3 regions of the Brevibacillus sp. HB1.1 genome follow, and region 2 is predicted to be linked to each of the others. Evidence: predicted binding sites of a transcription regulator. Region 2 holds the regulator's gene; each other region holds the start of a gene.
The links. Region 2 encodes Rex, which represses fermentation and respiration genes when NADH is low (regulators of the CRP and FNR family bind a similar motif). Its sites were predicted from a motif close to TTGTGAAATATTTCACAA; they were not measured.
Positions count from the first base shown of each region.

Region 1: HPY27_RS20785 (helical membrane plugin domain-containing protein) is a predicted target of Rex. The motif match lies at 7,420-7,437, and genes of this name have one in related genera.
Region 3: HPY27_RS17305 (nitrate/nitrite transporter) is a predicted target of Rex. The motif match lies at 3,339-3,356, and genes of this name have one in related genera.

Region 1 covers NZ_JABMIV010000008.1:214,136-224,612, forward strand. The annotation lists gene HPY27_RS30175 (hypothetical protein) at 1-193, shown strand, start outside; partial or broken gene HPY27_RS30645 (LysM peptidoglycan-binding domain-containing protein) at 319-441, opposite strand; gene pheA (prephenate dehydratase) at 522-1,385, opposite strand; gene thrB (homoserine kinase) at 1,408-2,337, opposite strand; gene thrC (threonine synthase) at 2,334-3,416, opposite strand; gene HPY27_RS20765 (homoserine dehydrogenase) at 3,416-4,717, opposite strand; gene HPY27_RS20770 (ACT domain-containing protein) at 4,756-5,199, opposite strand; gene HPY27_RS20775 (hypothetical protein) at 5,385-5,537, shown strand; gene HPY27_RS20780 (NAD(P)/FAD-dependent oxidoreductase) at 5,588-6,766, opposite strand; gene HPY27_RS20785 (helical membrane plugin domain-containing protein) at 6,810-7,265, opposite strand; gene HPY27_RS20790 (PilZ domain-containing protein) at 7,556-8,221, opposite strand; gene obgE (GTPase ObgE) at 8,230-9,507, opposite strand; gene HPY27_RS20800 (Spo0B C-terminal domain-containing protein) at 9,521-10,105, opposite strand; gene rpmA (50S ribosomal protein L27) at 10,214-10,477, opposite strand, start outside.
Region 2 covers NZ_JABMIV010000002.1:608,081-618,557, forward strand. The annotation lists gene HPY27_RS07670 (WIAG-tail domain) at 1-694, opposite strand, end outside; gene HPY27_RS07675 (AAA family ATPase) at 873-2,384, opposite strand; gene HPY27_RS07680 (hypothetical protein) at 2,377-2,904, opposite strand; gene HPY27_RS07685 (cell wall elongation regulator TseB-like domain-containing protein) at 3,057-3,536, opposite strand; gene HPY27_RS07690 (hypothetical protein) at 3,566-4,270, opposite strand; gene HPY27_RS07695 (hypothetical protein) at 4,404-4,583, shown strand; gene HPY27_RS07700 (amidohydrolase) at 4,647-5,951, opposite strand; gene HPY27_RS07705 (redox-sensing transcriptional repressor Rex) at 5,968-6,591, opposite strand; gene HPY27_RS07710 (ComEC/Rec2 family competence protein) at 6,607-7,512, opposite strand; gene dinG (ATP-dependent DNA helicase DinG) at 7,554-10,457, opposite strand.
Region 3 covers NZ_JABMIV010000006.1:173,510-183,986, forward strand. The annotation lists gene HPY27_RS17295 (hypothetical protein) at 1-798, opposite strand, end outside; gene HPY27_RS17300 (Crp/Fnr family transcriptional regulator) at 984-1,691, shown strand; gene HPY27_RS17305 (nitrate/nitrite transporter) at 1,775-3,274, opposite strand; gene hcp (hydroxylamine reductase) at 3,420-4,715, shown strand; gene HPY27_RS17315 (hypothetical protein) at 4,990-6,060, opposite strand; gene HPY27_RS17320 (sigma-70 family RNA polymerase sigma factor) at 6,050-6,625, opposite strand; gene HPY27_RS17325 (DUF2785 domain-containing protein) at 6,889-7,710, shown strand; gene HPY27_RS17330 (YdeI/OmpD-associated family protein) at 7,789-8,382, opposite strand; gene HPY27_RS17335 (hypothetical protein) at 8,510-9,400, shown strand; gene HPY27_RS17340 (APC family permease) at 9,611-10,477, shown strand, end outside.

The sequences.
Region 1 (10,477 bases), on a different contig from region 2:
CATTTCTTTGGGTGGCCTTGGCATCTCCTTGGGTGGCCTCGTAGGAATGGGAGCTGGCAGTGGAGTAGGCCTGATCTCCTCCCTTGATTCGATTTGCACCTCTCCTGATTCTTCTGGCTCAATTGGCCGCCTTTCGATTTGTTGCGGTACCTCCATCTCTTCCTCTTCCGTAATCGGTCTTTCTTTCACATAAGGGGCCGCCTCACTCATTGGATGGGGGGGCGTCGTTCTTTGCTGTGGTCGGACAGGAACTTGTTTCGCCGGAATCTTGATTCTCGCTCCAGGATAAATTGTATCGGGAGTTTTTAATTGACTATTAAGGCGTAACAGTTCTTTGTAATCGACGCCATATCTTTTGGCGATCTTCCACATCGTATCGCCTTTTTGGACGATGTGTATTCTCAATGTTTTTCTCCTCCCTTGCACCAAACTCCCTAACATCGTATGCAGTCATGGGCGTTTTGCTCCTTGACGCCACTCCTTTGTTGGGAGGGAGCCAGAAAAAGAAAAAACCAATCCCTCTAGGAATTGGTCTGATGCATATAAAATGGATACGTCCCGAGCTGACGAACTTGACAACCAATGGCTTCAATCTCCGCAAACGCTCCTGGCAACAAGACGTCGTCCATCTTCTGCTCAATGTCGATGACAAAATAATAGCTTCCGAGTGCCCTCTTCGTTGGACGCGATTCGATTCGAGACAAGTTTACCTTTCTCCAAGCAAAAGCAGCCAGCACTTGATACAATGCTCCTGGGAAATCTTCCGGCAGCGTGACCAGAATCGTCGTCTTTTCCTTGCGGGAAACCGGCAGATCAAGACTTTCCAGACCAACGAGAACAAAACGCGTGTAGTTATTCGAATAATCTTGAATTTGTTCACGCGCAAACTCCAATGGATAAATCTCTACGTTCAATCGAGTACCAACAGCAGCCCACGGCTCTTCTGGATGCTCACTCACCATTTTTGCTGCCAATGCCGTACTGTTTACCGTTTCGATCGCTGCTTCCGGCAAATTCTCACGCAAAAAGTTGTGGCTTTGTGCAATCGCTTGAGGATGTGACAACACTCTCGTAATCGCTGACAAAGGCAATGGGTGCTCTCTTTTTGCCACCAGCAAGTTTTGCGTAATCGGTAGTGCGAGCTCCGCCAGAATGGGCAAATCTACTTCGTGAATGAGCCAATCCAGTGTAGAATTGACTGTTCCTTCAATGGAGTTTTCCATCGGTACGACACCGTATGCCACTTCCTTTTTGGAAACAGCGTCTAGTACTTCAATAATACTTGGGTACGGAACGAAAGATAACTTTTGTCCGAGCGACAATATCCTCGCTGCTTCTTCGGTAAACGTTCCACGCGGTCCTAGAAAAGCAAGTTTCTTCTCCATGGCTACTCCTATCCACTATGGTCTATCTCTGATGGATTTCTACCTGTACGCCATTTTCGTCCGGTTGCAAGATCATCACGCGGTACGAGATGTCGTGCCCTTTCATCACTCTGTCCACAAATGCACGCAGCTTCTCTAATTCTTCATCCGAAGAGAAAAAACAGAGGATCGTCGGTCCCGCGCCGCTTAAAGCAGCCCCCAGTGCCCCGTGTTCAGTCGCTTTGTCCAGGATTTCGTTCAATCCAGGTACAAGCTTTGCTCGATACGGCTGATGCAACCGATCCGACATTGCCCGTCCCATCAGGTCGAGTCTGCCTTGTGCCAGTGCAGCAACTAGCAAACTACTATGACCCACATTATATACAACATCCTCTCTGCTGTACACCTGCGGCAAGACGTTCCGCGCTTTTTCTGTCGAGAGCATGAATTCTGGGATCACGACGAGTGTTTGCAATCCCGCCGGAGCAGAAAACCGCACATATGGAATGGAGTCTCCTGGTACTTCAGGCATCGTCGCAACAATGATACCGCCAAACATCGAAGCTCCCGCATTATCCGGATGCCCTTCTAGGCGTGTTGCCTTTTCAAACAATTGCTCACGAGTAAATGGTTCGCCAGCGAGATGGTTGGCCGCTACAAGTGCACCTACAATCGCAGCCGCACTACTCCCCAATCCCCTCGTCAGGGGAGCATCACTGGAAGCACGAATCGCCAGCTCAGGAATGGCGAGACCTGCTTCTTGAAACAATCCCGCCGCAACCTTGTACAGGAGATTGTTTTTGTCCGTCGGTGTTCCTTGCAGCTCCTTGCCCATCATCTCTACTGTCGTATGATCACTGATTTCCATTTCTACGACAGAATACAACTGGAAAGCCATTCCCAGCGCATCGAATCCAGGTCCCAGATTCGCTGTTGTTGCTGGTATGGTTACTTTTACACGTTGTCCATTCATGATACAAATTCTCTCCCAGTTTGACGAACCAACTCCATCACAGCTTCATGTGTCGCGGGAACAGAACGCGGCTCTTCACCTACCAGCTTCAAAGCGATATTTGGATCTTTTAGTCCGTTTCCAGTCAGTACACACACGATCTGGCTGCCGGGTTGAAGCCTTCCCGCCTCATGCAGCTTGATAATGCCAGCCAGCGATGCTGCCGAGGCAGGCTCACAAAACACACCTTCACTCTTCGCCAGCAAATGATAGGCATGCAAAATTTCTTCGTCCGTTACACTATCGATAAGACCGCTTGATTTCGAAATGGCATTCAAAGCGCCATCCTTGCTCGCCGGGTTACCAATGCGAATGGCTGTCGCAATCGTTTCAGGGTTGGCTACTGGTTTGCCATGAACCAACGGCGCTGCTCCCGCTGCCTGGAAACCGTACATCTTAGGCAAGCGGCTCGATTTTTTGGCTGCGAAATATTCCTCGAAGCCTTTCCAATATGCTGTAATGTTTCCGGCGTTGCCAACTGGGATGGCCAAAATGTCAGGTGCGTCCGTCAGCGCATCGCACACTTCAAACGCCGCGGTCTTTTGTCCCTCGATCCGGTAAGGGTTCACGGAATTCACCAGTGTAATCGGTTCTTTCGCTGTGATTTCGCGAACGATATCCAGCGCTTCATCAAAATTACCGTCAATCGCGATGACTTCTGCACCATAGGCGATAGCCTGAGCCAACTTGCCTAACGCGATATTGCCGTTCGGGATCAGGACGATGCAACGCAATCCTGAGCGTGCCGCATACGCCGCAGCTGCTGCTGATGTATTTCCCGTCGAAGCGCACATGATTGTGTTGCTTCCCTCTTCTACCGCTTTGGCTACAGCCATGACCATGCCTCTATCTTTGAAAGAGCCAGTCGGATTGAGCCCCTCGTACTTGACGTACAGCTCCACCCCCAATTGTTTGGAAAGATTCGGAGCGTGGATTAGGGGTGTGTTTCCTTCATGCAAGCTGACCAGCGGAGTTTTTTCTGTGATCGGGAGAAATTCCTGATAACGTGCCAAGATGCCAGACTGTCGATCAAAAGCCATTATTTGTCTCCCCCTTCTACACGGTAGCAGCTCTGCACAGTTGATACGATATCCATCTGCTCCATGTAAGCCAGTACCGCATCCATGTCACTTTTTGAGGACAGGTGTGTAATCATGATAATCTCCGCTTCACGTCCGTTGTTGAACGGTTGCTGGATGACCTGCTCAAGGGAAATATTTTTGTCTGCCAATAGCTGCGTAATTTGAGCAAGAACACCGCGTTTATCTGCAACTACGATGCGCAGGAAGTATTTAGAGAATTTTTCGCTGTCTTCTTTCAATACTTTTTCTTTGTAGGGAGCAACCATTCCGCGTCCATTCACTCCTAGCTTTCTGTTTTTGACGACAGTGACCAGGTCAGACACAACGGCGGTAGCAGTCGGCATTTCACCTGCGCCCGGCCCGTAAAACATGGTTTCTCCTACCGCTTCCCCATGTACGTACACGGCATTAAAGACACCATTTACGGAAGCGAGTGGATGGGATTTTGGAACCAGAGTCGGCTGCACACTTACCTCAATCGCCTCTTCGTCACGACGAGCCAGGCCGAGCAGCTTGATTTCGTAGCCCAGTTGTTTGCCATAAGCGATATCTTCCTTGCTCACGGAGCTGATCCCTTTTACGTCCACATCTTCGAGCTTCATCGGTACACGGAAGCCCAGCGTTGCCAGAATCGCCATTTTGCGGGCTGCATCAAAGCCCTCCACATCGGAGGTTGGGTCCTGCTCCGCGTAGCCCAGTGCTTGCGCTTCTTTCAATACCTCACTATATTCTGCGCCCTCTTGACTCATTTTGGTCATGATGTAATTGGTCGTCCCGTTGACAATCCCCATCATTTTCGCGATACGGTCTGAGGAAAACCCCTCTACTAGCGCACGCAAAATTGGTATTCCACCAGCCACGCTTGCCTCGTAGAAAACGTCACAGCCCTTTTCTTGCGCCTTCTCTAAAATTTCGGCTCCGTGCAACGCCATCAGATCCTTGTTGGCTGTTACTACGTGCTTGCCTCGTTCGAGTGCACCCAAAATGTACTCTTTTGCAGGGTGAATGCCACCAATTACTTCTACGATGACTTCAATTTCTGGATCATCCAAAAGACTAGCAGGATCTGTGGTCAGCGCGCCCTCCATGGATGAAATATTGCGAGATTTTTCCGCATCCTGAACAAGAATACGGGAAACCTCAATACTGAGGCCGGTTTGCTTTTGCAAATCCTCCTGATGCGCTTGAATGATGCGTACTACACCAGTCCCTACTGTTCCAAAACCCATTAATCCCAATTTAATGCTCTGCTTCTCCATGTCTCTCTCCCCTGCCTTTTCTTTGATTGTTTTTTTGCTTAGCCTCTACCGACGATCATCGCTTTGCGAACGCCCGGGATCAGCTGCAAGCTATCCAAAAACTCCGTGCTAGATACGCGAAGATTAGCCATATCGACTGACATGGATATAGTAGCAATCCCTTGAAGTGGTATCGTCTGATTGATGGTCAATACGTTTCCACCTTGATCTGCTACATATGTGAGCACTTTGGACAAGTAACCTGACATGTGATCCAAAGAGAACGTAAACGTCATAATTTTTTCGCTCATCATCGAATTGAACGGAAAAATGCCATCTTTGTACTTATAAAAAGCACTGCGGCTCAATCCCACCCGTTCAACCGCTTCGTTCACAGTATCCACTTCGCCGGATTCCAGCATCTTCTTGGCTTCAATCGTTTTGGCAATCGATTCTGGCAGGATGTCAGATCGAATCAAGTAGAATTTTTCTTCCTTTTTCATGCGTTGTGTCCTCCTGAGAAAAACAGTTGTTTCTTCATAGAGGACATTATAACGGAAAGCATGGAATGTGACAATCCTTATCCGCCACTTTTTTTCATCGGATCACATTTGGTTTACTTTGATTACATGAGGGGGAGCTTCTTCGCGCACAATAATGCGTATCGTATGGAGGAGGTGAAAGACAAATGGCCGGACGTGGAAAGTCAGATAAATCGGAGCGCCGTAACAATCACCCAGCTGGTAAGCCAAGCAGTCTCGAACAGTTTGGCAATGACATGCGTGGCAAAAAGATGGCACAATCCCCAAACGTGATTGAAGATCCAAGCGGAAACGGATAAACAAACACAAAAAACCCGGGATACCATGATCCCGGGTTTTCCTGATTCGATTAGTATGCCAAAGAGGACAGACCGTTGATATGAGTCAAGTAGCGAACGTTACTCGCTTCTTTCATCAAGGTTGCAGGCAGACCTTTCAGCTTCAGTTGGCTTGCACCGATTGTTCCGATCGCGTCTTTACGGCCCAGGCTACCCAATGTACCGGAGAATACCGGTTTGAAGGTATCCATTTTGGTGCCGTTGAAGTGTGCGAAGAGATTGTGACCTACTACTTCGCCCATTTGCCATGCCAGTTGCGCAGTCGGAGGGAATGGACGACCTTCTGGCCCCATTACGACCGCACTGTCACCTGCAAGGAATACATCAGGGTGAGAAGTGGATTGCAGGAATTCTGTAACAGTTGCACGTCCGCGGTTTACTTCCACGCCGCACTCAGCCACTACGCGATTTCCTTGTACGCCACCTGTCCATACCATTGTTTTGGTTTCAATGGTACCGCCATCTTTCAGACAAACTGTGGTTTCTTTCATTTCCGTTACAGGTACGCCTGTCAGGAACTGAACACCGCGTTTTTCCAAACTCGTTTTCGCACGTTCAACCAGGTCAGGAGCAAAACCAGCCAAAATGGATGGACCTGCTTCTACGCAGTAGATGGATACGTCTGCAAAGTCTACGCCGTGTTTGTGGCACAGATTTGGCAACATATCAGCGAATTCCCCAACCAGCTCGATACCGGTCAGACCGCCACCACCTACAACGAAGGTAGCATCTGCTTTATTTTTGCTCGTCTTGTATTCAATCACGCGCTCTTCGAGGTGTGCTCGCAGACGATTTGCTTCTTCTACCGACTTCAGTGTAAAGCTGTACTCTTGCAGACCTGGGATTCCGAAGAATGCGGTTTCACTACCCAGCGCAATCACTAAAGCATCGTATTTGATGGACTCGCCACTCCCCAGTGTAACGCGTTGGGAGTCGAGACCAATATTTTCTACCGTGTCTACTACGAGGTTAATCTCTTTGCCACGCAGCAATCTTTCCAGAGGGAGCGCCACGTTTTGTTCAGACAGGTTTCCTACTGCCAAGCGGTGCAGTTCCGTAATGATTTGGTGAGTAGGAAAACGGTTTACCACCGTGATCGACGCTTCTTCAGCCGTCATGTATTTACGTGCAGTCAATGCGCTGAGCAAACCGCCATAACCGCCGCCTAGAATCAGAATATGCTTCGCCATGCCCAATCCTCCGTCCTTGTCTTACATTCCATAATAAAAAATACTAGCGTTTTTGTTGTTGACGTTCTGCTGATACTTCCAGGAATGCTTGTGCGAAACGCAAAGTTTTTTGTACTTGCGGATCCTTGAGCATTTTGAGAATACCGAACAAACCGATAGTAGACTCTTCAACATGAACACGGTCATTGGCTTCAATGGCTGCTTGCGCAATACCTTTCGCTTTATCAGAGATCGGTTTTACGAACTCTTCCATTCCGCCTTTGATGTCGTCGATCAACACATGATCATTTGCTACTGTTTGTACCAAATCATATGTTTTGGTCAAAAGAGTTGTCAGTTCTGCCAATTTAGGCAGGTTCGCCACCAATACGTTAAGTGACTCTTGGATTTCTGGTTTCATCAACTGATCGAGTACATCTTGTTGCTGCGCTGGTGCCAGAGTTGCAGTGCTTGCTACTTCAGCAGCAGCTTGAGCTTGTTGCGTAGTTGTTTGAGACATAAAAAAAACGTCCTCCTTTGCTTTGGAATAGAGGCCTTTTATTCTCGATGCCTGTTCATACGAGTAACGGCCGCTATTCTCCCTGAAAATCCGGTAAAAAATTGCTTGTAACATTTTTCACAAAGTTAAGCAGAAAACGGATTCGAATAATAAAAAGTGAATGATTTCACAAGTATTTATTCAGGAAAGCGTACACAACAAATCATGAAGTGAACAGGCTCGATGTAGAACTCTATGTACTCTACTATATACCTTCTTCACAGGAACATCAAAGGAAAAAAACCGCTTCCTTAGGAGGAAGCGGTAGTTGAGAGCTTTTTATAGTAATCTTTGATGAGTTCATGGTGCTTTTCATTGATATCCGTAAAGATTAATTCAATGATCGATTGTTTGTCTTGGAACGTTTTTTCCACGATTTTCGCCATCATGACGATCTCCTGCGCTTGCTTCGGTATCTTGAAAGACAAGTGGAGAAAATCGCCCTTCGACACATAACCGTCCGTTCCCAAAACAAGACGGGTAGGAGAAAATTTCAGCAACACTGCCTCGCCTTTTTCTTCGATCGGTCTAGCTCCCATCACCTTGTAAGGGACAGAAATACCGAGATCTGGGGAGATGGGATCCTGCTTGCGCTTTTGTGTAATTTCTACCCCTATACTAATCGGAATCATCCCTAAAAGCTTGATCGGCCAAAGCATTTGCTCTGAAACTACTTCCAAATCAATGGTATTCACTGCCGCATCCGTTTCCCAACGAATGCGTACAGTTGATCCGAGAAGCTCTGCTTTCGTTTCAGCCTTCATCTCGTAGGAAACTACGAGATAACTGCCCTTTGCATGTTCAACCATAACTTGGACAGGTGTCTTCACCTGCTTGGAGATGATTAGCGGTAGCATCGCACCGCGTTGGAGTCGTTTATCCCCCAAAAATGGGTTCAGTGATGGGACATCAATCATGGTTTTTGTCACTCCACAAAGTCAAACTCTAATTTGCCGATCCGAACGGTATCCCCGTCTTTTGCTCCCAGCTTGCGCAGAGCATCATCTACACCCATAAAGCGCATTTGTCTTGCAAAACGCTGGGCTGCATCATAGCTGGTCAGATTGGTCATGCGTACGAGCTTCTCGATCTTTTCACCGCTGACAACAAATACTTCGTTATCACGCGTAATCTCGAATTCCTCTGGTTCTTTTTCTGCTCGGAACACCACGCGCTCTTCCACTTCCGCAACTTCCTCTACAGCAGGCTTGTCCGGAATCGTCGCCAAGGCATCCCCGATCGCATACATCAATTCTTGTACGCCTTGACGGGTTGCAGCAGAGATCTCGTACACCTTCACATCTGGAACCTTTTCCTTGAAAATACGCAGGTTTTCCTCTGCTTCTGGCAGTTCCATTTTGTTCGCGACTACAATTTGCGGACGATCTTCGAGCTTCAGGTTATACATAGTCAGCTCTCGGTTGATCTGCAAATAATCCTCGTATGGATCGCGTCCATCTACCGCTGCCATGTCAATCACATGAACGATCAAGCGCGTACGCTCTACGTGACGCAGGAATTGGTGACCAAGACCCACACCTTCATGCGCGCCTTCAATCAATCCTGGCAAGTCAGCCATTACGAAGCTCTGCTCGCCCAAGTCCACAACACCCAGATTCGGTGTCAGCGTCGTAAAGTGGTACGCTGCAATTTTTGGCTTCGCCGCTGTTACACTAGACAGCAAGGTGGATTTTCCTACACTCGGATAGCCAACCAAGCCCACATCTGCAATCAGCTTGAGCTCCATGACAATGTAACGCTCTTGACCTGGTTCTCCGTTCTCCGAGATGTGTGGGGCTGGATTCGAAGAGTTGGCAAAACGAATATTGCCTCGTCCACCACGTCCGCCTTTTGCGATCACAGCACGTTGACCCTGCTCCACGAGATCGACAATCACTTCTTTAGTATCATCATCAATGACAGTTGTTCCCGGTGGCACGCGCACGACCATATCTTCCGCGCCAGCTCCGTGCTGAGATTTGTTGCGGCCATGCTCTCCGCGAGGTGCTTTGAAATGTCGTTGATAGCGGAAATCTACCAGTGTACGCAGACCTTCGTCCACGACAAACACGACATCTCCACCTTGACCGCCATCTCCACCCGCTGGACCACCCAGCGGTACGTATTTCTCCCGGCGAAAGGAGACAGCTCCATTACCACCGTCCCCGCCTTTTACATATACTTTTACCTGATCGACAAACATGGTGTCACCTCTTTCATTCCGCGAATGGGATCACCAAATTCAGGACCCATTCTTCTTCCGTATGTATCCACTCGGTGACCTCCACCGTACTCTGTTCGCTTTTACGTATCAGCTTTTCCAATTCTTCCATTCCGGATGCACGTAGTACACCGGCCAGGTCAAAACGAAAATGAACGCCACGCTCATCCATTTGCAAGCTTACCTGCATGCTGGCTGCTTCGTAGCCGCTCTGATCTACATGATCGTTCACTGTGCATAATATCTCTGACACCAACTGGAACAAGTCTTGCTCGTTCAAAACTACTCGCGTGAGATCCACATGATTGCACACGTCTACTTCTAAAAGCAATTCATTGTTCAGTGCATTAAATGTCAAGAAGAAGACGGACAACAAGGAGCTATTCAATCGGGCAACCATCGATTCCTGCATCGCCATCTGTGCAATGCGTTTCAAATGGGCCTCTCCTTGTTCAGTACGGTTCAAATGCAAATAGCCGAGCAGAACCTGAACGTGGTTCAACCAGTCATGCCGCTGCCTGTTCAGAACGGTCAGCAGTTGGTCTGTCTGATGCGTAAACAGCCTCCGCTCGTCCCCCATCACATTCACCCAAGTCGATAAGAATATCTTTCCCATCTATTGTACCATAAAAAAGAGCCGGACAAAAAGAAAACCCAGCTATATCGCTGGGTTTTTCTTAACAAATATTTACGCTTCAGAAGCAACTGGCTCGATCACAACTTGTTTGCGATCACGGCCCAGACGCTTGAAACGAACAACACCATCTGCAGTTGCAAACAGAGTGTCGTCTCCGCCTTTCATTACGTTCGCACCTGGGTAAATCTTTGTTCCGCGTTGACGAACGAGAATGTTACCAGCAGTAACGAATTGCCCGTCGCCACGTTTCACGCCCAGACGTTTGGAAATGGAATCGCGACCGTTCTTTGTGGAACCTACCCCTTTTTTCGATGC
Region 2 (10,477 bases):
CATGCGGTGCGATTTTGGTGGAGGTTACGCTCATGTCCGCGAGTTTGCTGCTGTCCACGGCATAATCCTTCAAAATCGAATTATCCACGGCGCCTTGCTTAATCTTGGATGAGTCAATGGCACGGTTCGCAATTTTTTCAGTGGTCACTGATTGATCTGTCAAGTCGTCTGTATAGACAAATGATTGGACACGATCATCATTTCGGTCTTTGATGACCTTCGAATAAAAGTTCGGATTGGCAGTTGAGCTTTGTTTGGAAGATGCATCCTGTTTGGAAGTTGTATCCTGTCTGGAAGTTGAAACCTGTCTGGAATTTGAAACTTGTCTGGAAGTTGTATCCTGTTTGGAAGTTGTATCCTGCCTGGAAGTTGTATCCTGCCTGGAAGTTGTATCCTGCCTAGAATTTGATACCTGTCTGGAAGTTGAATCCTGTCTGGAAAACGAGTCCTGTTTGGAGGATAGGTCCTGCTTGGGTACTTTGGGAATCGGTTGTTGTTGCTCTTTCGGTGTGGCAGCAGAGAGGGGAGGTATTCTCTGATCGCTCTCCAAATTACTTTCAAGCAGATTTAATTCGAGGTCTTCCATCCACTCCCGATCGGGTGATGATGTATATGAGAGCGGTAACTCGTGCATGGTCTGCCTAAAGGTTTTACTCAGACTTTTGTTTGCTTTTCGCCGGTTCACATTGGCCATAGGGTCTCCTTGCCTCCTGATTTCATTCCCGTATCACTCTTGTAGGATATTCATCCATTTCCCTATTTGGCACCGTGTCTACAAAATTGTTTCATCCTTATTGGCCTAAGTTTCCAGCCAACACAAAAAAACCTGCTTGGCCAACTCTCCCGTTGGCTAGCAGGTTCTTTATCTTCATTTATACAGCAACTTCTTCTTTTGTTTGTGACAAAAGCGTCCTGAATTCATCGCCTTGCAGAACTTCCGCTTCCATCAATGTGTACAAGCCTGTTTGGAATACGGAGTCATATTGTCTCAAAAGATTGCGAGTTTCTACGAGCAACCCATCCAGCAGACGCTCAACCTCATCATGAATACGACTCTTCTCCATGTATTGCAAATGTACAATCCCCAGATCCGACATACCGCTTTGTACAATTTCCTGTGCCATTCCCAGCGCTTGCTCGAAGTCATTCTTCGATCCAGTACTGCGTCCACCGTAGTAGATTTCCTCCGCTACGGCTCCTCCAAGGCTAACCATGATTTGCTTTTCCATCGCATCCTTGGTATACAGATAGCGGTCTTCCATTGGATTTTGTCGGACGTACCCTAGTGCTTTGCCACGTGGACTCAGCGTGACCTGCGAGACAGAGCCTGGTCGCACCATCTCACTGACAATGGCATGCCCCAATTCATGGAGCGCAACACGCTTCTTCTCTTCCTCTGATGCTTGTCGATCTACTTTCTCTCCGAGCATGACCTTATCCACGGCATAAGCAAAATGCTTCGCAGTGATCTTGTCCAGTCGGTCACGCATGGCGTAAATAGCCGCTTCATTGGCTACACTTTCCAGCTGTGCGCCAGAAAAACCGAATGTCTCTTGTGCCACTTTTTCCAGTGTGACGTCTTCGCCAAGCGGTTTATTCGCCGTATGAATGGTCAAAATCTGCTCGCGTGCTGGCTTGTCTGGGAGATCAACGCTAATATGACGGTCAAAACGACCAGGACGCAACAACGCTGCGTCGAGCATGTCTTTCCGGTTCGTAGCTGCCATGACTAAAATCCGCGGCTTGTCGGTCGTAGCTACACCATCCATCTCCGTCAACAGTTGATTCAAGGTCTGATCGTATTCACGTTGCTGTTGACCGTCCCTTTTTCCACCGACGACATCGATCTCATCGATAAAAATAATCGCGCTGTCTTGCCCATTTTTCTCTGCCAATGTCTTCGCTTCTTGAAACAATTCACGAACGCGTTGTGCACCGACACCGACGTACATCTCTACAAACTGCGAACCTGATGCCGCCACAAAGGCAGAATTTGTATAGTTCGCTGCTGCTTTCGCCATCAGTGTCTTACCCGTACCAGGAGGACCTGTCAAAAGAACACCTTTGATCGGGCGAATCCCGTACTGCTCAATTTTGTCTTTATACACGAGAAAATCAAGCGATTCCTTCAGTTCTTTTTTAGCGCGTTCCTGTCCACCAATATCGGCAAACTGCACGTCCGATTTCGGCAGCTCATGCTTGTTTGCTTTTCTTTTCCCACCGAGGGCGACATTCCCGCCTTGTCCATTTTGCTGACGGATGACCAGAAAGTAAATCGCCCCCAGTACGGCTCCGAACACCAAGAATGGCGTAATATTTACACCTAGAAAAACAAGAAAAATAAACAGTGCAGGTACGACGCCGATCAGTACTTCCTTACGCACGTGCCGTCACCTCTTTTTCAATGGAACGGGGGATGATGGTGTAGAAATCCTCCGTTCCTTTTTTCAAGTAAACATAAATGTTCTCGTCATCCATTAATGCAGATGCTTCGTCCAGCTGATTCCCCTTTTTCCATTGTTCCACGAGGGCTGGAATGCGGCTATATTCATGCAGTTCCACTGCTTCTGTAAACACAAATTGACCGCTCTGCCATATATCATTCATCGCTGTCGACTGATTGTCTATGTCAATGACCACTTCTTTTTCCCCTGCGATCTTTTGTGTTTCCGTTAGCAAATTGCGATATTCTGCTGGAAACGTGTCAGGTTTTGTAACAGTTACATCTATTTGAATTTTATCTTTGCTGATCTCCAAATTACCCAATGTGGCGGACTGCATTTGTCCAATTTCTGCACGGATTGGCTCCTCAATCTCCATCTTTTGATACAAGAACCATCCTCCGAACAGGAGTGCCAAGGTTGCCACCAAAGATAATCCAATTGCGCTCTTTTTCAACTGCACGGCTACTCCCCCCATAAATATCGTTCTCGTTTTCTCTCTCTGCAACGTCCCCAGTATATCATATGAGTATATCAATTTCTTATACAGATGTTGGATGGAATGCCAAACAGGCCTTCTCCCATAAGGAAAAGGCCTGTCGTCAAGCTAGCGTATTAGGTTGGCGCGAGCACGTATGAGGTTAACAAAGCACCTGTGAATAGATCATAGTGAATATAGTGAAAACGACCGTCTTTGTCTTTGACAGTGACTTCCCAAAATTTCTTATCGTTTTCGAGACCAGGAACCAAATGAGTGATCTCCGATTGCGGGAATGACTTGTAAACCGCCTCTTCTACATTCTTTTTAGGAACAGCTAGATCCATTCGATCGAAACTAACTTTCTGATCGGTCATCCATGCTACAACCTGTGTACCCGCCTTATTTTTCCCAATGACGACAGCGTAGCTCTCCTTGCCCCGATATTCATCAATGGATTCAATCTCCGTGATTGTCGTGCGATCCTGGACCCACTGACGAACGGTTTCCTCAAATTGATTACGCTCTCCTGCTACAGAAGCCGTCAGGTGATAGGCGAACCCAGCTCCCGTAAGTAAAATGACGGCTACGATTGATAGGATAATTCGTACTAACACAGCAAAGTAACTCCTTTACGTGGCTGACATTACAATCGGAATCGAAGCTGGTCTCTCTTCACTCCAACTGCCGTTTGCATTTGCAAATCCAGCTCCAGTTGGCGAAGCTGCCCCGTAGTTGACTCGTACCATAGTTGGTAATTGACTTTCATTCCCTCTGTTACGTTCGAAGACAAATCCTGAATAGGGAAGGATGGACCTAACCACATCGATAATAACGAAGAGACTTCCTCTGGTGGAACCGCTATCCGATATCCACTCCATCCTTGCCCTGCAGTATCTTCAAGGCGTTCAGGACTAACCGATTGCAAAACTCCCTTGAGCAATACTGCGTGCTCATGCGGGGTGAACATCGCATACGGCAGTGCGGCATGATCCTGTATCTGGCCATCAATTCGCACCGATACTGGTTGCCCATCTTTTCTGGCTATTTCAAGCTGGTGGCCACCGATTTCTCCTGTGAGCTGAAATTGCTCATTTTGATATCGCCCATGCAAGGTCTGATCCTGCATGTATACCAGAAATGAGCGTTCCTCGTCCTTCGTGATCTGCTCCAAAAGCTCCGCTACCGTCGTCGCTGTCTGCTCCGTTCCTGCTGTTTGTCTGACCGCAGCCGCAGTATCAGTGCTGTCTGTATTGGCTGATCGACTTACTGTCCCCAATACAATCCCAAGGAGAAATAGACCGAGTAGGATAGGAATGAGCCACCACAGCATTTTGGGCCGGATGTACATGTCGTCCCCCCTGTCCCATTTTTGTCTTTAGCCTATGCTATACGGGAAGGTTTTAGAACGACACGGAAAAGTTGCTAATCATACCTTAGGGTCGGGCGGTCATACTACATATACACCCCGAGGAGGTGAGCGCGTGACATCTTCGCAACAAACCACATCTCCTGACATACTTGGGTTTCTGTTACAGGAATACCGCGTCTCCTGGGCAGGATTGTCGTCTCCCTTGCGTCAATGGTCGCACACACCCACTCTTCATTTTCGCCATCATCTCCTGACAAAAGCTGTGGCAAAAATGAACAACGGAACGTCGTAGTATCCAATTCCCCTACCTACACCTACACTGCCTTACTCCTGTCCCCCACCTGACAGGAGCCTTTTACCGTTTTAACGTTTGGAATACGCGGTTTGCTTCATAAATCGCGCGCTCCTCATCGATGGTCAACAGCTTATGATTACGCATCAAGAATTTACCCGCTACAATCGTATCTTTCACATCGCGTCCATTTGCTGCGTACACCACGTGTGAAACCGGTTGGTGTGCCGGGTGGAAATGGGCTTGGTGGCTATCCAGCACGATCAAGTCAGCTTGCTTGCCTACTTCAATGCTTCCGAGTGTTTCCTCTTGGAATACCCCTTCTGCACCATAACGAGTAGCCATGCGAAGTGCTTCCTCTGCTGGAACCGCTACTGGATCGTTGTTCACACCTTTGTGTAGGATCGCAGCGAGTTTCAATTCCTCAAACAAATTCAAATTGTTGTTGCTTGCAGAGCTGTCGGTACCCAGGGACACGCTTACACCTTTTGCCAACATTTTAGGAACTGGCGCAACACCACTAGCCAGTTTTAGGTTGCTCACTACGTTATGAGAAACTCTTACGTTGTATTTTGCCAAAATGTCGATTTCTTCATCCGTTAGGTGAACAGCATGCGCGACGAGTGTTGGACGATTGAACATTCCCAGCTTTTCCAAATGCGCAACTGGACGAAGCCCGTAGTCCTTCTCGTTTTGACCGACTTCCCAAGCAGTTTCAGACATATGGATATGAAGCGGCAAGGAAAGCTCATCGGCTTTTTCGATAATTTGGGTAATAAATTCTGGCGAGCACGTGTACGGCGCATGCGGTGCCATCATGACGGTAATACGCCCGTCTGCCTGATTATGCCATTCTTTTGCAAAAAGAGTTGCGTCTTTCAGCTTTGTTTGACGTTCTTCTTCGGAGCACAGACCAATCATCCCTCTGCAAAGGCGAGCGCGCATTCCAGCAGTATCGACTTCCTTCGCCACGACATCCATATGATCATACATATCCACAAACGTAGTGGTACCGGTACGAATCATCTCGATTAGCGACAGCTGGGTTCCCCATTTTACTGTGTCTCCCGTGAATTGCGCCTCCAATGGCCACATTTTGTCTTCAAGCCATTGTTGCAGCGGCAAATCATCTGCATAACCGCGTAGGAGGGACATACCAGCATGTCCATGCGTGTTGATTAAGCCAGGCAGTATGTAATCACCTTTTTGATCGATGACTTCATCGTATCCCGCTTCCGACAGGTCCTCAGGAGTTGGGCCCACATACGTAATCTTGTTGCCTTCGAATGCTACGGCACCATCGTAAATGACTTCATTCGTATCGTTAACGGTAATGACTGTTGCGTGAATGAGGATCGTCTTTTTCATAGTATACACTCCATTCTTACGTCAAATAGTAGGCCAAGCTTTGCAGGTTGGACGTCACATCCGCATAGTGAATGCGAACATCTTTTCCTGCGCGAATCGTCGTAGGGGCAAAATTCAAGATCCCCCTGATACCCGCTTGAGTCAACTGATCACATACGGATTGCGCTGCAGGTGCCGGTACCGTAATAATCGCCAGCTTGATTTGCTTGTCGACGACTGTTTCTTCCAGCTCTGATAAAGGCTGAATGGGTATACCTGCGACTTTTTTGCCCTGCTTCTCTGGATTATTGTCAAAGATGGCCGCAATCCGCATGTTATCTTTCAAATAAGCGTTGTAGTTACTAATGGCATGGCCCAAATGCCCAGCTCCGACCAAAGCGACACGGATTTCATCCGTTAGCTTCAGAATTTCACGGATTTTTTCCACCAGATAATCGACATCATAGCCGATTCCCTTTTTTCCAAAATCACCAAAAGCTGCAAGATCCTTTCTGATTTGGGCAGGATTCACATCAAGATTCTTGCCCATCTGTTGGGAGGAAACGGTGGTCACCTCAACTTGCTGCAAATAGCTAAGGTAACGCAGATAAATCGGCAAACGACGGACGACCGCTTCTGAAATCTTTTCGTGTTTTGCCACGTTCGGTCTTCCCCCCTAATTCTTTTGCTTCAAAATCCGATATTCTTTTCCATTCGATAAAATGGTAATGGAACCGTCGTCGCTGGTAACGTATGTCTCGGCCCATGACTCACCCAAGCGCTCCATGACTTCCGTCTGACCGTCTTTCATTTGATCCCGTGATCGGCCTGTCTGAATAATGGCGACCTGTGGATCGACTTGCGTCAGAAACGGTTGCGAAGAGCCTTGATTGCTCCCCTGACCTGCTACCTTTAGCACTTCCGCCTTCAGTCTGTCATTCTTCCGTTCCAACAGTCGCTCTTCTGCTTTTTCATTCACGGCGCTCATAAATAAAAATCGCAATTGACCGTGCGTCAATCGAAAAACGAGAGAATTGTTCTGAGGCGATAAAAATAACGGTTCATCCGGGAGCAAAACTTCCATGGAGATTTCTTGGTCAAGAGTGAGTACTTGTCCTTGCTCTGCTTCCATCTGTTTTTGGTTGGAGCGAAGCAGCGCGACATGGCGAAGCGATGATGCGATCAGCTTGGGCAAAATGACGGCATCTACAAGCACTTGCTGGCTCAATGAAGCGTAGCCTCCCATATGCTCAGGCTGGTCGTTCGTCAACAGGACATAGTCGAGCCGTGTGATCTTGAGCTCTGCCAAGCGTGCCGAGAGAACGGGCCAATCATCTGCCGTACCCGTATCAATCAGCATCGTTTTGCCGCCTGGCATTCTCAAAAGTGTACTCTCACCATGCGGAAGTGCCAAGTAGGTGATAATGAGACCCGAAAATTCCTGCTCTGTCTCTGTTTCAAACGGGTCATCTATCTTCACTGCTGCTTCTTGCAAATACAAATGGCTATCAATCGAGCATGCGCAAAGGAAAATCGCACTAAGAACTACAATCCACCAACGCCACTCTTTTTTCCATAACATTTATTTTATCACCTTAATCCCTATGAGACTATTGCTTCATTTTATGAATCTGACAGGGATTGCATACTAAGGAATGGCTCTATGCGTTCTCGAAGCGTTGGCCATGGACCGCTTTCGATCTGAAATGGCGGCAAAGATTGAAGGAATGAGCGTCCATATCTTGACTCAACCACACGCGTGTCAAGAACAATCACAACCCCACGATCCAAGTGGTGGCGAATTAATCGACCCACCCCTTGTTTAAATTGCAGAACGGCTTGTGGAAGAGACAAGGACATAAAAGCGTTTTTTCCTTCTGTCTTCAAAAGCTCGGCCCTTCCTTGATACACAGGATGATTGGGTGGAGCAAACGGGAGGCGAACAATGACTAAACTGCTCAGCCATTCCCCCTGGATATCGACACCTTCCCAGAAGCTGCTCGTCCCAAGCAGGACACTTCTCTCCATGCTTCCGAACAAACGAACCAGCTTGCTCCGATTATTGCTATCGATTCCGTGACCGAATAGCGTATATGGTTCTGGAGCATCCGCAAGCCGTTCCTTCATCGCTTGGTAAACAAGTCGAAGCATCGAGTGGGAGGTGAATAGAATCAGCGTCCTTCCTTTCGAAGCCAGTACCACATCAACACACCCTTGAATGACCGCCTCCAAATACGTGTGGTCACTCTCTTTGCCTGGTGCGGGGAAATCAGATGGAATCAACAGTAATCCCTGCTCTTCATAATGAAAAGGCGATGGCAGTGACAAGGTACGCACTCGTTCCTCGGGCAGTTGGTCGAGACCAAACTGGCTTTTGATGTAGGAGAAGCTGTTTTTGACCGTCAGAGTGGCTGATGTCAAGATCAGACTCCGCTTCTGCGCGAAAAGCGGTTCTGCCAGTGAGTCGGCAACCTTCAAGAGTGCTGCTGACAAATGAACTTGCTTGCGAGCTGTACGGGACTCTACTTCCATCCAATATACATACTCGCCATCCTGCTCAAGTAAAAAGAAGTGAAGCAGCTCCACAACATTTTGCCAGTCTTTGATGAGACCGAATAAATCTGTCAGTAGACTGCGTACGACAAATGGTGGCTTTTCCTCTTGCGGAGTCGTTCGCAAAAGCTGCTCGATGCCCGCTGCGTATGCAGTCATCCCTTCTATCAGCTTTTTGGTTACTTTACGTATCTTCTCGTGCTTACCTACAAATGATTCGACCCGATAACGTACTGTCTCACGTCCGGCGTCCGTCGTCTCCTCCGCACGGTCTGATGCCCATGCATACAAGAGCTGTGTCCATTGCTGCGCTTTCTCACGTAAGGCAGCGGACTGTTTTCTCAACTCCAGAAGCTTTGTGGCGACATCTTCTTCAACCGCAGGCATCCAGCTTTGCAGCTCTTCTGCGAAGCGGGAAATTGCCCCACTCTCTTCAACTGATGCACGATCTAACAAGAAAAGAAGCTGCGTGGTTGAAAACTGTTTGCCTAAATGCTGTGTCGCGGCATCCTCCAAATGATGGGCCTCGTCGACGATGGCAACTTCATACGGAGGGAGGATTCTATTTTCCGCTTGCAAGTCGCTGATGAAAAGGGCGTGATTGACGATGAGTACATCGACATCGCGAGCCCGTTCCTTCGCCTGAAAATAGTAACAGCGACTAAACCAGGGACAAGCCCGATTCAAACAAGAGCTCGTGTCACTTTTTACCTGTTGCCACAGCAGTTGGCCACTCGGAGGCATGCTCAGCTCTTCCACGTCACCGGTTACGGTTTGCGTGAGCCACGTCAGCATCTGTCCTTTGACCAAGCGCATTTCTTGGCTGCTTCCTTCTACAGGCTCGTCCACAGCTTGTTCAAATTTACGCAAGCACAAGTAGTTTCCTCTGCCTTTTAGCGTCGAAGCTGTAAAGGAAAACGGCAGAGACTCCTGCAAGGTAGCGATTTCCTTATGGAATAACTGTTCCTGCAATTGAATGGTATTGGTACTGACCACCAGCTGCTGCTGATTGTGATGAGCCCAAATGATCCCCGGTAAGAGATAGGCTAATGATTTTCCCGTACCTGTCCCTGCCTCTACCAATAAATGGGCACCATCCTCCATGGCCTCATAGACCGCATGCATCATCGCTTCCTGAGCATCCCGGCGTTGATATCCCGACATTTTCGCCTGCATGTGCCCGTTTTCGCCCAAGACATCCTCGAGCTGGTCAGCAAACGCTTTGGTCACTGTCGCATCGACATGGGAACGTTTTAGCGAGGCTGTTAATTTTTCTTCTCGCTTCCGAAGGGCCAGCTGGCGATAAACATCCCACATGTCTGAGGAATCCGTTTTGGTTGGCGTTCCATCCAGCTCTGGCAGCTCTATGAGCTTTTCCATCTCGATCTGACGTAAAAGAACCTCGATATCAGAGCGAAACGAAGAAACGAGCATCTGCAGGCGCTGGATGGTCACGAGAGGCAGTCTCTTTAAAATATCCAGCAAGTGGAGAAACAGCTGCGCCGTTGCGAGTGCATCGCTATCTGCTTGATGGGGATTATCGTGCTCGATCTCCAGCTCAGACGCCAGTTCTCCGAGTCTGTAGCTATTTTGCATCGGCAAAAGAACGCGAGATAGCTCCACTGTATCAAACACGTAGCCGTCAAACGCATAATAGCCCTGGCTCAGCAGGGCTTCTTGTAAAAATTGGAGATCAAAGCTTGCATTATGTGCAACAAAAGCTCGTCCGTCCAATAAACGCAAGAAATCTGGAAACACTTCTTCCAAGGAAGGAGCATCTGCAACCATCTCATTGGTAATCCCTGTTAATTGGGTAATAAATGGGGGAATATCCTGGCCTGGATGAATCAGGGTGGAAAAACTCTCGGTAATCTGTCCATCATCGATTGCGACGGCACCAATCTGAATGATGCTGTCCCCTTGGCGTGGATGGCTTCCCGTCGTCTCAAAATCTACAACTAGTAATCGATTCAAACGTTGTCACCTCGTAACCT
Region 3 (10,477 bases), on a different contig from region 2:
TTCGCGATAATTGCGTGCAAACACACTCATCGGGCGGAACGGTATGTGAGCCAGTTTTCCGAATGGCAGATAAATCAAGGTCACAATCACTGCGAATTGATGTGTGACGGATATAACCGGGTGCCCAAAGCCCCCTAAGAACATGTTGCTTGCGGTTAACATCAAGCCTGTCACACTGATAAACAGTAGCAGGTATAAAGGTAAAAAGTCGTAGACAAAGGATTGTTCAGCCCGTGCCTGCATGTTCTTGAATCTGCGATACAATGCCATGACTGCTCCACCGATGACCATAAAAGCAGTAATGTTCAGTGCGTTGTAAAAGAGAAAGGCAATCCAGCCATCTGCTTGTACGGTCAGAATATCCACACCCATGAACACGACCTGATAGTAGCCGTTGTCCGTCATCGTGAAATACATCCAGCCAAAAACTAACGGAAAGGTGACAACCGCGGCCAAGATGCATCCCCATCCCAGCAAAATGTGCTGAGTCCAGCGGTACCATCCCCGATTCCAAATAAAGCGATAGATGGCCAGATGATCTACCGTTGTATTCGCCGTGCTTTTACGAAAGAGAAGTCGTAACCCCTTTTTCAAAATGACATTCGTTGGCGGGCGATCTGCCCACGCAGAAAATCGGTATAGGAAGCCACCAATAAAGACAAGAGTCCCCACCATATAGCCGTAAAGCGCCAGATCAATATGAGTGAAAAAACGTGTTCCCACGTAACTTAGGACGAACAAGCAAGCAATGATGATAAAAGCACGCTTCGCCACCTTGGAAGCAAATAGATAGTTCATACAACACCCTCCCTGCTGCTGCTCATTTTTTCCTTTCGCTTGAGGTCATTGTAGCAATGACTCGTAACCCAGGTTGTGATTTACCTCACACCCCTGCCACAATCAGGACGATTTCCTCTTCCCAAACCATCAATTTCGGATGATATAATGAGTTACCTTTGTATCCTTGCTGTAGGAGGGACCACATGACCGGAAATGGCACAACGTTTGTACAGCAGATTTCTTCCGATTTTGTGAATAGCCTTGAAACGTTTTCTGTTAGGAAAAATTTCGTTCCCGGAGCCGTTCTATTTTTGGATGGTGAAAGAGCCGATCAGCTATTCTTAATTTCGTCGGGCCAAATTAAGCTCACAAAAAACACGAACGATGGAAAAGAACTGACGCTGCAAGTATTTGGTGCAGGAGAGCTAGTCGGCGTCTCCGGGCTCTTCGAACAGGAATTGACGTACACCTCCACAGGCACCATGTTGATGGAGGGTGAGATATGGATCATCCCGCGACAAGGGTTGGAGAAAATGCTCATCAAAAACGGTCAATTTTGCGTAGACTTCCTGCGTTGGATGGGATTGATGAACAGACGGATGCAGTCTAAATTTCGTGATTTGCTACTCAATGGCAAAATCGGCGCCTTGTATTCAACGCTAATCCGCATGAGTAACACGTACGGCAAGCCACACCCCGAAGGAATCCTCATCGACCTTTCCCTTACCAATCGTGATTTGGCACAATTCATTGGCCTGACACGAGAAAGTGTCAACCGAATGCTTTCCGATCTGAAAAAACAGGACACCATTGATCTGCTTCCTCAGGGGTTTATCTTGATTAAAGACCTTGCCTATTTAAAAGAAGCCATTTTTTGTGATGACTGCCCTCCTGATATTTGCCAAATGTGAGCAAACTCTACATACATATCTACACGAAAAAAGTCCTGGACTTGTCCGTCCAAGACTTTTTTTCATAAGTGATTCAAGCTTCTTTATCCATGTCTTTGCTCCGCAAGCTCGCTGAACATGCCCGCATAGTACTCAACATCTCCTGCATCGTCCAGAATCGCGCTGATCGTTAACCATTGGAGATACTGATCCCCATTCTTCCGGCGATTCCAGATCTCTCCTTGCCAATAGCCATTCTTCTTGATCGAGTCCCACATCTTTTGATAGAAGTCGGCACCCTGTCTGCCTGATTTTAAAATATTGGGTGACTTGCCAATCACCTCATTCATCTCATAACCGGTCACTTTCGTAAAAGCATGGTTCGCACTTTTTATGACTCCGCGTGTATCGGTAATCAGTATCGCCTCTCCCGTCTTTTCCATAATGGTGGCGGCGAGCTGCAGCTTTTCTTGATAAAACATCCACATCACCAAGACCAAGCTTGCCAGTGCAAACTGCGATAAAGCCATGAAACCGATCGCGTAATGCCCCGTCAGATTAAACAGCAGCGTTAAGATCAACGGCGGGAAAAATCCTCCTAATCCCCCCATGGCAGATACGATCCCATTTACAATCCCCGCTTGTCGCGAGAAATACATCGGCACTAATTTGAACACAGCACCGTTACCAATTCCGGCACATATCGCTACCAACAAGCACCCTACCGTATACATTAAAATCGATGGCGAAAACGATAAGACAATACCAGACAAGGCGAGCCCGGCAAACACAATCATCAATGCCTTGAAGGGGTTCCACCTATCACCTAGCCATCCTCCCAATGGTCTCGCCAGTGTCGCCAAAAGAATGAACCCTGCAGTTCTCATACCTGCATCTACTTTATCCAATTGGAAATGGCTCACTAAAAAATTCGGGAGATACACGGTGAAAGCGACGAAGCAACCAAATGTAATAAAGTAGAACAAACTGATTAACCATAGCTTTTCGTTTTTGTAGACACTCTTGATCTGCTGACCAAGAGGCGTCACTACCTTCGGTTCATTTTTATCCCCCATCAAGAAGGTAAGTACAGCGAATCCCGCAAGCAATAATAGAAACATCTGTACAGTACTTGCCCATCCAAACGATTTAGCCAGAACTGGCGCTGCAAAAGTGGTTATCGCTGTACCAATATTCCCCATACCGTAGATTCCGTTTATAGAACCATGCTTCTCTTTCGGATAGTATTTAGGGAGAGACGTGACACCAACGGAAAACACCGCTCCACCTATCCCCAAAAATAGCCCGCCGATTAACAAATCTGTATAAGTGGTCGCCTGGCTAATATAAAAAACAGGAGCCAGCAGCAAGAGAAAGCTTATGCTAAATAATATTCTCGCGCCAAATCGGTTACTCCAATATCCTACGGGGATTCTCAGCAACGATCCAAGCAAGACTGGAATCGCTGTCACCCACGCCACCTCGCTTGCACTCATGGGTACGGTTTCTTTGATAAAAGGCATGAGCGATGACAGAATGACCCATACCATGAAACCGACCGTAAGACTTAACGTCTGTAACGGCAACTGCCATTTTCGTACCATAACAACACCCCTCAACTTGGGAATCTTCTTCATCCACTATGATAAGAGGCAATGTTTTTTCCCGTTGTGATTTTAATCACAGCCTCCTTCCAGGCAATCCGCTTATAATCAAAGCGAAATCTTGAATCGAAGGAGTGGATTATACATGTTTTGTTATCAATGTGAACAGACTCCATCAGGTGGTTGTAAGGTCATCGGCGTTTGTGGAAAGAATGAAGATCTTGCGAGTATTCAGGATACCATTATTTTTGCTTTAAAAGGAATTGCCGCTTATGCAACACATGCTCGTCAACTAGGCTATATCGATCCTGAAGTAGATGGGATTACACAGGAAGCTCTCTATTTTACATTGACGAATGTGAATTTTAACTTGGATGAACATTTGCAAATGGCCATGAAAGTAGGCAAAGCCGCCATCAAAGTCATGGAGCTTTTGGATCGGGCTCATACGGATCATTTCGGAGTCCCGCAGCCAATCACAGTCTCGCAAAATAAAATAGAAGGAAAGTGTGTCATTGTTACGGGGCACAATCTGTTTGCTCTCGAAGAGCTGTTAAAACAGACAGAAGGTAAAGGAATCAATGTGTATACGCATTCCGAAATGCTGCCTGCACATGGCTATCCCGAACTGAAGAAATATCCTCATTTGAAAGGTAACATCGGGAAAGCATGGTACGATCAACGTCAATTGTTCGAGAAATTTCCAGGTGCCATACTCGCTACAACAAACTGTGTGATGCCCATTCGAGGCAGCTACGCCGATCGTTTCTTTTCGTATGATATAACCGGATTGGAGAACGTGACGAAAATTGTAGATAACGATTTTGCGCCACTCATTGAAAAAGCATTGTCTCTTCCTGAGGCTTCCATCGAATCGGAACTGACATTGACGACCGGGTATCATCACAAAACGGTCCTCGGCATCGCCCCTGAAATCATTCAGGCAGTCAAGGAAGGAAAGATCAAACGCTTCTTCGTCATCGCTGGTTGTGACGCTCCTGGCAAGGGAGGCGAGTATTATCGTGAATTGGCTACGTCCTTACCGCCAGAAGCAGTCATTCTTACTACCTCCTGCGGAAAATTCCGTTTTAACGATGTAGATTTCGGCATCGTGCCAGGTACCGACATCCCAAGGTATATCGATTTGGGACAGTGCAATAACTCGGTTTCTACCATTACGATTGCAGCTGCATTAGCCGAAGCCTTCGAATGTGAAGTGAACGAGCTGCCGGTAAGTATCGTTCTTTCCTGGTTTGAACAAAAAGCGGTTGCCATCCTGCTCGGTCTGTTTAGCCTGGGGATACAAGATATACGGATTGGCCCAAAATTGCCTGAGTTCATTCAGCCCGGTGTTCTGCAAGTACTACAAGACTTGTTCCATATCCAATTGATTGGTGATGCCCAAGAAGATATGAAACAAATGCTGGGAATCACTCAGTAGGCAAAATAGAAAAAACGGCTGGCAGAAGATTAGTTGTAAGACTAACCACTGACAGCCGTTTTTTTCATTCGCATCTCTTATGTTGGGTTCGCTCGTGCACCCAACGACTGGAAGATTCATGTGCGTCGACAAATCCTTTGTCTCCGCTGAGGCGGTAACAAGCCGCGGTTTTGGTTGCTCTACCTCGTTAAAGTCTATATCCGGTAGCAAGTAGTAGAGTTCGAGCGATTTTTTTGCGGCTTGCTCAAACCTCATTCACCTTGACTTGTTATTTCTACCATTCCGTTTCCGTTTTGTGTTCAATCACGTGTATGACTTTTGGTTCAACAGCTTTCATCATTTGTTTCAGTAAATCATCGCTGATTGTTACTTTATTTTTTCCATCTTGAAGTTGTCTTTCAGCCTGTGTTTTTGCGATCACATCAATTACTTGTTGTTTCGAGATATTTTTAGATGCTGCAACCTCTACAACAGATTTCCCTTTTGCTATTTCTTCTTTTAACTCTGTCGGGCTCATTTTTAGTAAAGAAAACAGTTTTTCATCGTTTAAGAAGTTATCAGCAGTATAATCAGGTTTACCATCTCTAGAAAAATAACCTTCTACTTCCTTGTTTGATGGTGCAGGAGCTACCGGAGAAAGACTAATGGTATTACCTTGAACAAATGCTTGGTAACCCCCTCCTTCAAATCCTTCTGATCCCTTCTTGGTGTAATTCAAGATAAATGTTTTTTGATCTGGATTGTCCATTTGCTCCATGGCAACCTCGTAATCTTTGATGTTGCCATACAATTTATCAATGAGCTGATCTACCTTTGCCTGGATTTCCTGATCGGGTAAAGTAATGAGTGGTTTCTCCTTAGGCTCCCAATTCTCTTGAGTCAGGTCTTGAATCTCACCCGTAATACCGTTTGTATGAAGAGTAAGCTTTTTGCCAGTTCCTCCTTTTTCCTGCAGGACGATGCTTAGTTGGACCTTTTTGGTTGAATCACTGGAGTCTCCAAGGTAGCTCGCATCGATAATCTCAAACGATTTTGCTTCGGGAATTGCGCTGTACAGCTTTTCAAGTGCTGCCTTGCCAACCTCATCCAGCTTGACTTGTTCAGAAGTCATTGGTGCTCGAGTAAGCATGTCAATCACCACAGGGGCCGCAAATGCAGCGGTTGGAATCAAAATCGCAGCAGCAACTAATCCACCAATTAAACGTTTTTTCATCGTTATTTCGCTCCTTTTTCGTTGCAAATAGTGAGAATAGGATTGTTCTATACGTTTGGAAATGGCCGGCGGGCACTCCATCGTTTCTGCCTCTTCGTGCAGATGTTCACGGATTTTATGTTCAATAGTCATTGATCTTTTCCATCCTTTCCAGGGGGAGATTCCCGAAGTCTTTTCTAAGCGCCTGGAGGCCAGCATGATATCTGGACTTGACTGTACCCAACGGAATATCCAGCAACGTCGCAATTTCCTCAAGAGTATAGTCATGATAAAAGCGGAAGATAATCACTGTCCGCTGTTTGTCGGTCAGTTTTCGTATGGACTGGGATATCAGTTGGTTCCTCCCATCCATCAACGCAGTATGTTCATCCCAATAAGACTCTTCCCGGGAGAAGGAACGGATCCGCTCAAAAATGCGGAATCTCCTCCAGCTCTTGACCCGAAATCTCTGCACTTGACGGATTACCAGGCCATGCAGCCAGAACTGGAAAGGACGGTTCGTATCGTAATTAGCAAGTGAGGTCCACATTTGCATATAGATTTCATTCATGACATCTTCCCGATCCTGCTTTTGATCCACCAGAAAGGAGACGGTCCGGTATACGTCCTGAAAGGTAGCATCATACATTGTATGAAATGCCTGTTCATCACCCTCTTTCATTTTTATAAGTAATTGATACATCTCTTCATTTTCCATTCAGAGGGCCCTCCTGAGTAAGCTTACACACTATATTGTCTCTCTTTCGGAAAAAGGTTCGGTCCTCTTCTTATTTTTTTTGCAAAAGGTGAGTATCCTAGGATCTCTGTGCGTGCTCGTACTGCTACATCTCACCCCACCACAGTCAGAACTGCTCATGTTTTGGAGGTTGATAACCTATTTATGTCGAAATCTAAAATGACAATAATCACTAAGTAAAGCCACAAAGTCAGTTCGAAGAATAAAGAGTGGGAGCATGTAAAATGAATGTAAAAGAAAAGCTAATATTCATAAAAGAAAATGGCTACCAAACACCATCCGATACATTTCAATTCGTAGTAGAAATGATGAATGAAATTGGTTCTTTGGATGCCACATTACGTGATGACCTCATTTATACAACCTTATCACATTGGATTCCTGGTAATTCTCTAACTGCAAATGAACTAGAACAACTGATACCAATCATTCTAGATAAAAACCATTTGCTTTTTAAGCTTGGTGAAACAAATACAGACTCTGTCTTTACCCGCTCTTTCTCTATGCTAGTCATCCCCCTACTCCTCATGCGGCATAGAGAATCACCCTTTCTCTCCAGAGAGAACATCCATGCGATAAAAGAGAAAGTATTTTTCAACGTACGTGAAGAGCGAGATTACCGAGGATATGATGAAGAAAAAGGTTGGGCTCATGCCATAGCCCATGCAGCGGATGCATTAGATGATTTAGCTCAATGTTCCGAGTTGGATAAAAGTGACCTCATCACCATCCTCGATTTGGTTTACGAAAAGATGACCATAACCGATCGAATTTACTCCGATGGGGAAGATGAGAGAATGGTAACAGCCATTGTTAGTATTCTGAATAGAAAAATGCTTAGCCAGAGTTATGTAGAGCAATGGATTCAAAGTTTTGGAGATGTAGATAAGAGTTCCGAATTTCTGCCTGCCTTTAAACAAAAAATCAATAGAAAGAATTTTTTGAAGAGCTTGTACTTTCGTTTGAAATTTTACAAAGGAGATGCCGATCTCTGCCCAACCATCGAGCAGACATTATATAAAATAGAAAAAGTATACTATTCCTGATAGAGGAATGAAACGAATACAAAAACAAAAAAGAGGCGGTTCTCCCGCCTCTTCTTCACCATTTCCTCATCAAATATACTAATCATTTAATCCCTTTCCATCGAGAATTTGCTGCATGCATTTTTCAACCCTTGATTCTCGCGTTTTGGCTTGTTTGGGTGCTGAAAAATGAAGAATGTAGGCTCTTTGCCGTCCCGGAGTCAATGCTTCAAAAGCAGTTTTCAAGGTAGGGATTTCATCCATTTTCAATTGCAATTCTTCAGGAATGATGTATTCTTCATGCTTTTTCAGGCTCACTTCCAAGCCAGCTTTTTCAACTTCAATGGCTTCCTGAACATAGGCCTTCAAAATAGCTTCCATTTCCATGATTTCGTCCACATTGGTGAACCGGATTTGGCGCGCGGCCTGTACATTCTCCGTTTGTTGAATGAGAATCCCATTTGGATCTTTTAACAAGGCACCTTTTTGAAACAGTAGCGCACAATATTCTTTAAATCCATGTATTAAAACAATGTTTTTTTTCTCAAACGTGTAACAAGGATGCATCCACTTAAAATCTTCAGTCAGCTCACAGTCAAGGACAATACTTCTCAACTTCTCGTATTCAGCCTTCCACGTTTTCGCCTTGCTTAAAAATTCATCAACCTTAGGATTCGTTTTACTTGTTGTCATCAAGGAACACCTCTCATCTAGTTGGTGTCATGTCAATTTTTAGTTTTGACATTATGGTATTTGTATTATTCTATCATCATGTATTCAGGTTCCTTCTTTTAAAGAATAAGCTCTATCAGATTGAGAGGTGATTGATTTGGATATCGATTTCTATAGGAAATGGGCTTGCCAAAAAATGATCGAATCGTCACAAAGCAATATGTGGGAAGGACATTGGGCGTGTGCAGTTATCGCCTTGACTGAACTCTTGGAAGAAAAACTTGTACCTGCCAAGTTAGAAGAGTTGATTCGTAAAAATCTTGATAAAATTGTGGAAGAACATGCAAACGAACAGCAGTATCGGGCAAACAACGAATACGAGGACTTTCCTGCTCAAATGATGAGACTGCTTGTCCAAAAGAACCAAACATGCCATGCGCTTGGTCATGACGTGATTTACACGTTCTATTTGCTGAGCATGCTCTCTCGTTCCGCTATTCCGGCAACTGCCGAATTGTTTGATGCCATGGGGAAAATTGTTGGTAGTTTCCAAGCATCAGGTCCTGGTTTTGTTACTGTGAATGGAGAGAATATCGTCATTGATCCTGACGGCGTACCTTATACTGGTGTAAGATTGCAGCTGACTCCGGAGACTGTGCTTGACTTACTCCATAACTTTCAGAGACCGGTGCAAATGGAGAAAGGCGATATGCAGTTGGGGCATATCCTTACGCATGGTCACGCCATTGTAGAAATGAAACAAGCTTATCGCCATGATGTACACGACAATCTCGATCCGGCCTTTTACGCAAGAATCAACCTCTTGGCTTATGCAAATACACTCGAGGAAAATCGGGTTGAATCTGAGTCGGCAGTTACGGCAAACGAGTTGAATCCATTAGAACCTTCTTACTGGGAACAGGCGTTAGCTGAAAGCAGACATGGCCATTTTTATAAATACGCGTACAGTTATCTGAGACTTTACCGTATGGCAGGGTGCAGTCCACCCGATTTTCGATTGTTTCAACGTATTCTGTGAATGAATTGTTCCGAGGAGTCATTCCTGTAAAAGGCTCCCATTACATGATTGCAACGGGTTTTGTCCAAAAGCATGAAGCTAAAGGACAAGAACCCGTTTTTTTTAGCCTACCTACTTACATAGTTGCCAATCCATGGGAAACAAAGAAATGGACTCATTTTTTTGTAGCTGTGGGAAAACTAACGAGAAATGTCAGATAGGGGAATACACATGATCTCAGAATTCAAGCGATTTTTACTCGGTAGACCTATGAAATCAAGTGAACTTGCCGAAGAAAAGTTAAATAAAGTAAAGGCTTTGGCGGTTCTTTCATCTGATGCTCTTTCTTCTGTCGCTTACGGTACAGAACAGATTCTTCTCGTGTTAATTACTTTGGGTGCAGTAGCGATGTGGTACTCTATCCCCATCTCCATTGCGGTTGTTGGTCTTTTAACCATACTCATTTTGTCTTACCGTCAAACCATCTTTGCTTATACAACAGGTGGTGGAGCATACATTGTCGCAAAGGACAATTTAGGAACTACTACTGGACTGGTTGCAGGTGGCTCTTTGCTCGTGGACTACATTCTAACGGTTGCTGTTAGTACGTCTGCTTCTACAGACGCTATTACCTCGGCATTTCCAGTGCTACATGAACATCGCGTTCTACTTGCCTTGTTCATGATTGCAATCGTTACGATATTAAATTTACGTGGAATAACAGAATCGGCAACGATTTTAATGTACCCTGTTTATTTGTTTGTTGTCGCTATCCTCGTCTTAATTATTGGCGGCGGTTTTCAATGGTTGGCTGGAAATGTTCAAGCTCATCCCCCAGAATATGGGACAGTTGTTCCGGGAATAACTTTATTCCTGCTATTGAGAGCGTTTAGTTCAGGGTGTTCGGCATTAACAGGGGTAGAAGCCGTATCCAATGCAATTCCCAACTTCAGGGACCCAGCACCGAAAAATGCAGCATTAACGCTTATCATAATGGGGCTTATCCTCGGTGTTATGTTCATGGGCATTAGCCTATTGGCTTATTTGTTTGGTATTTCACCGAATCCAAAGGAAACGGTGGTATCTCAAATTGCTTCT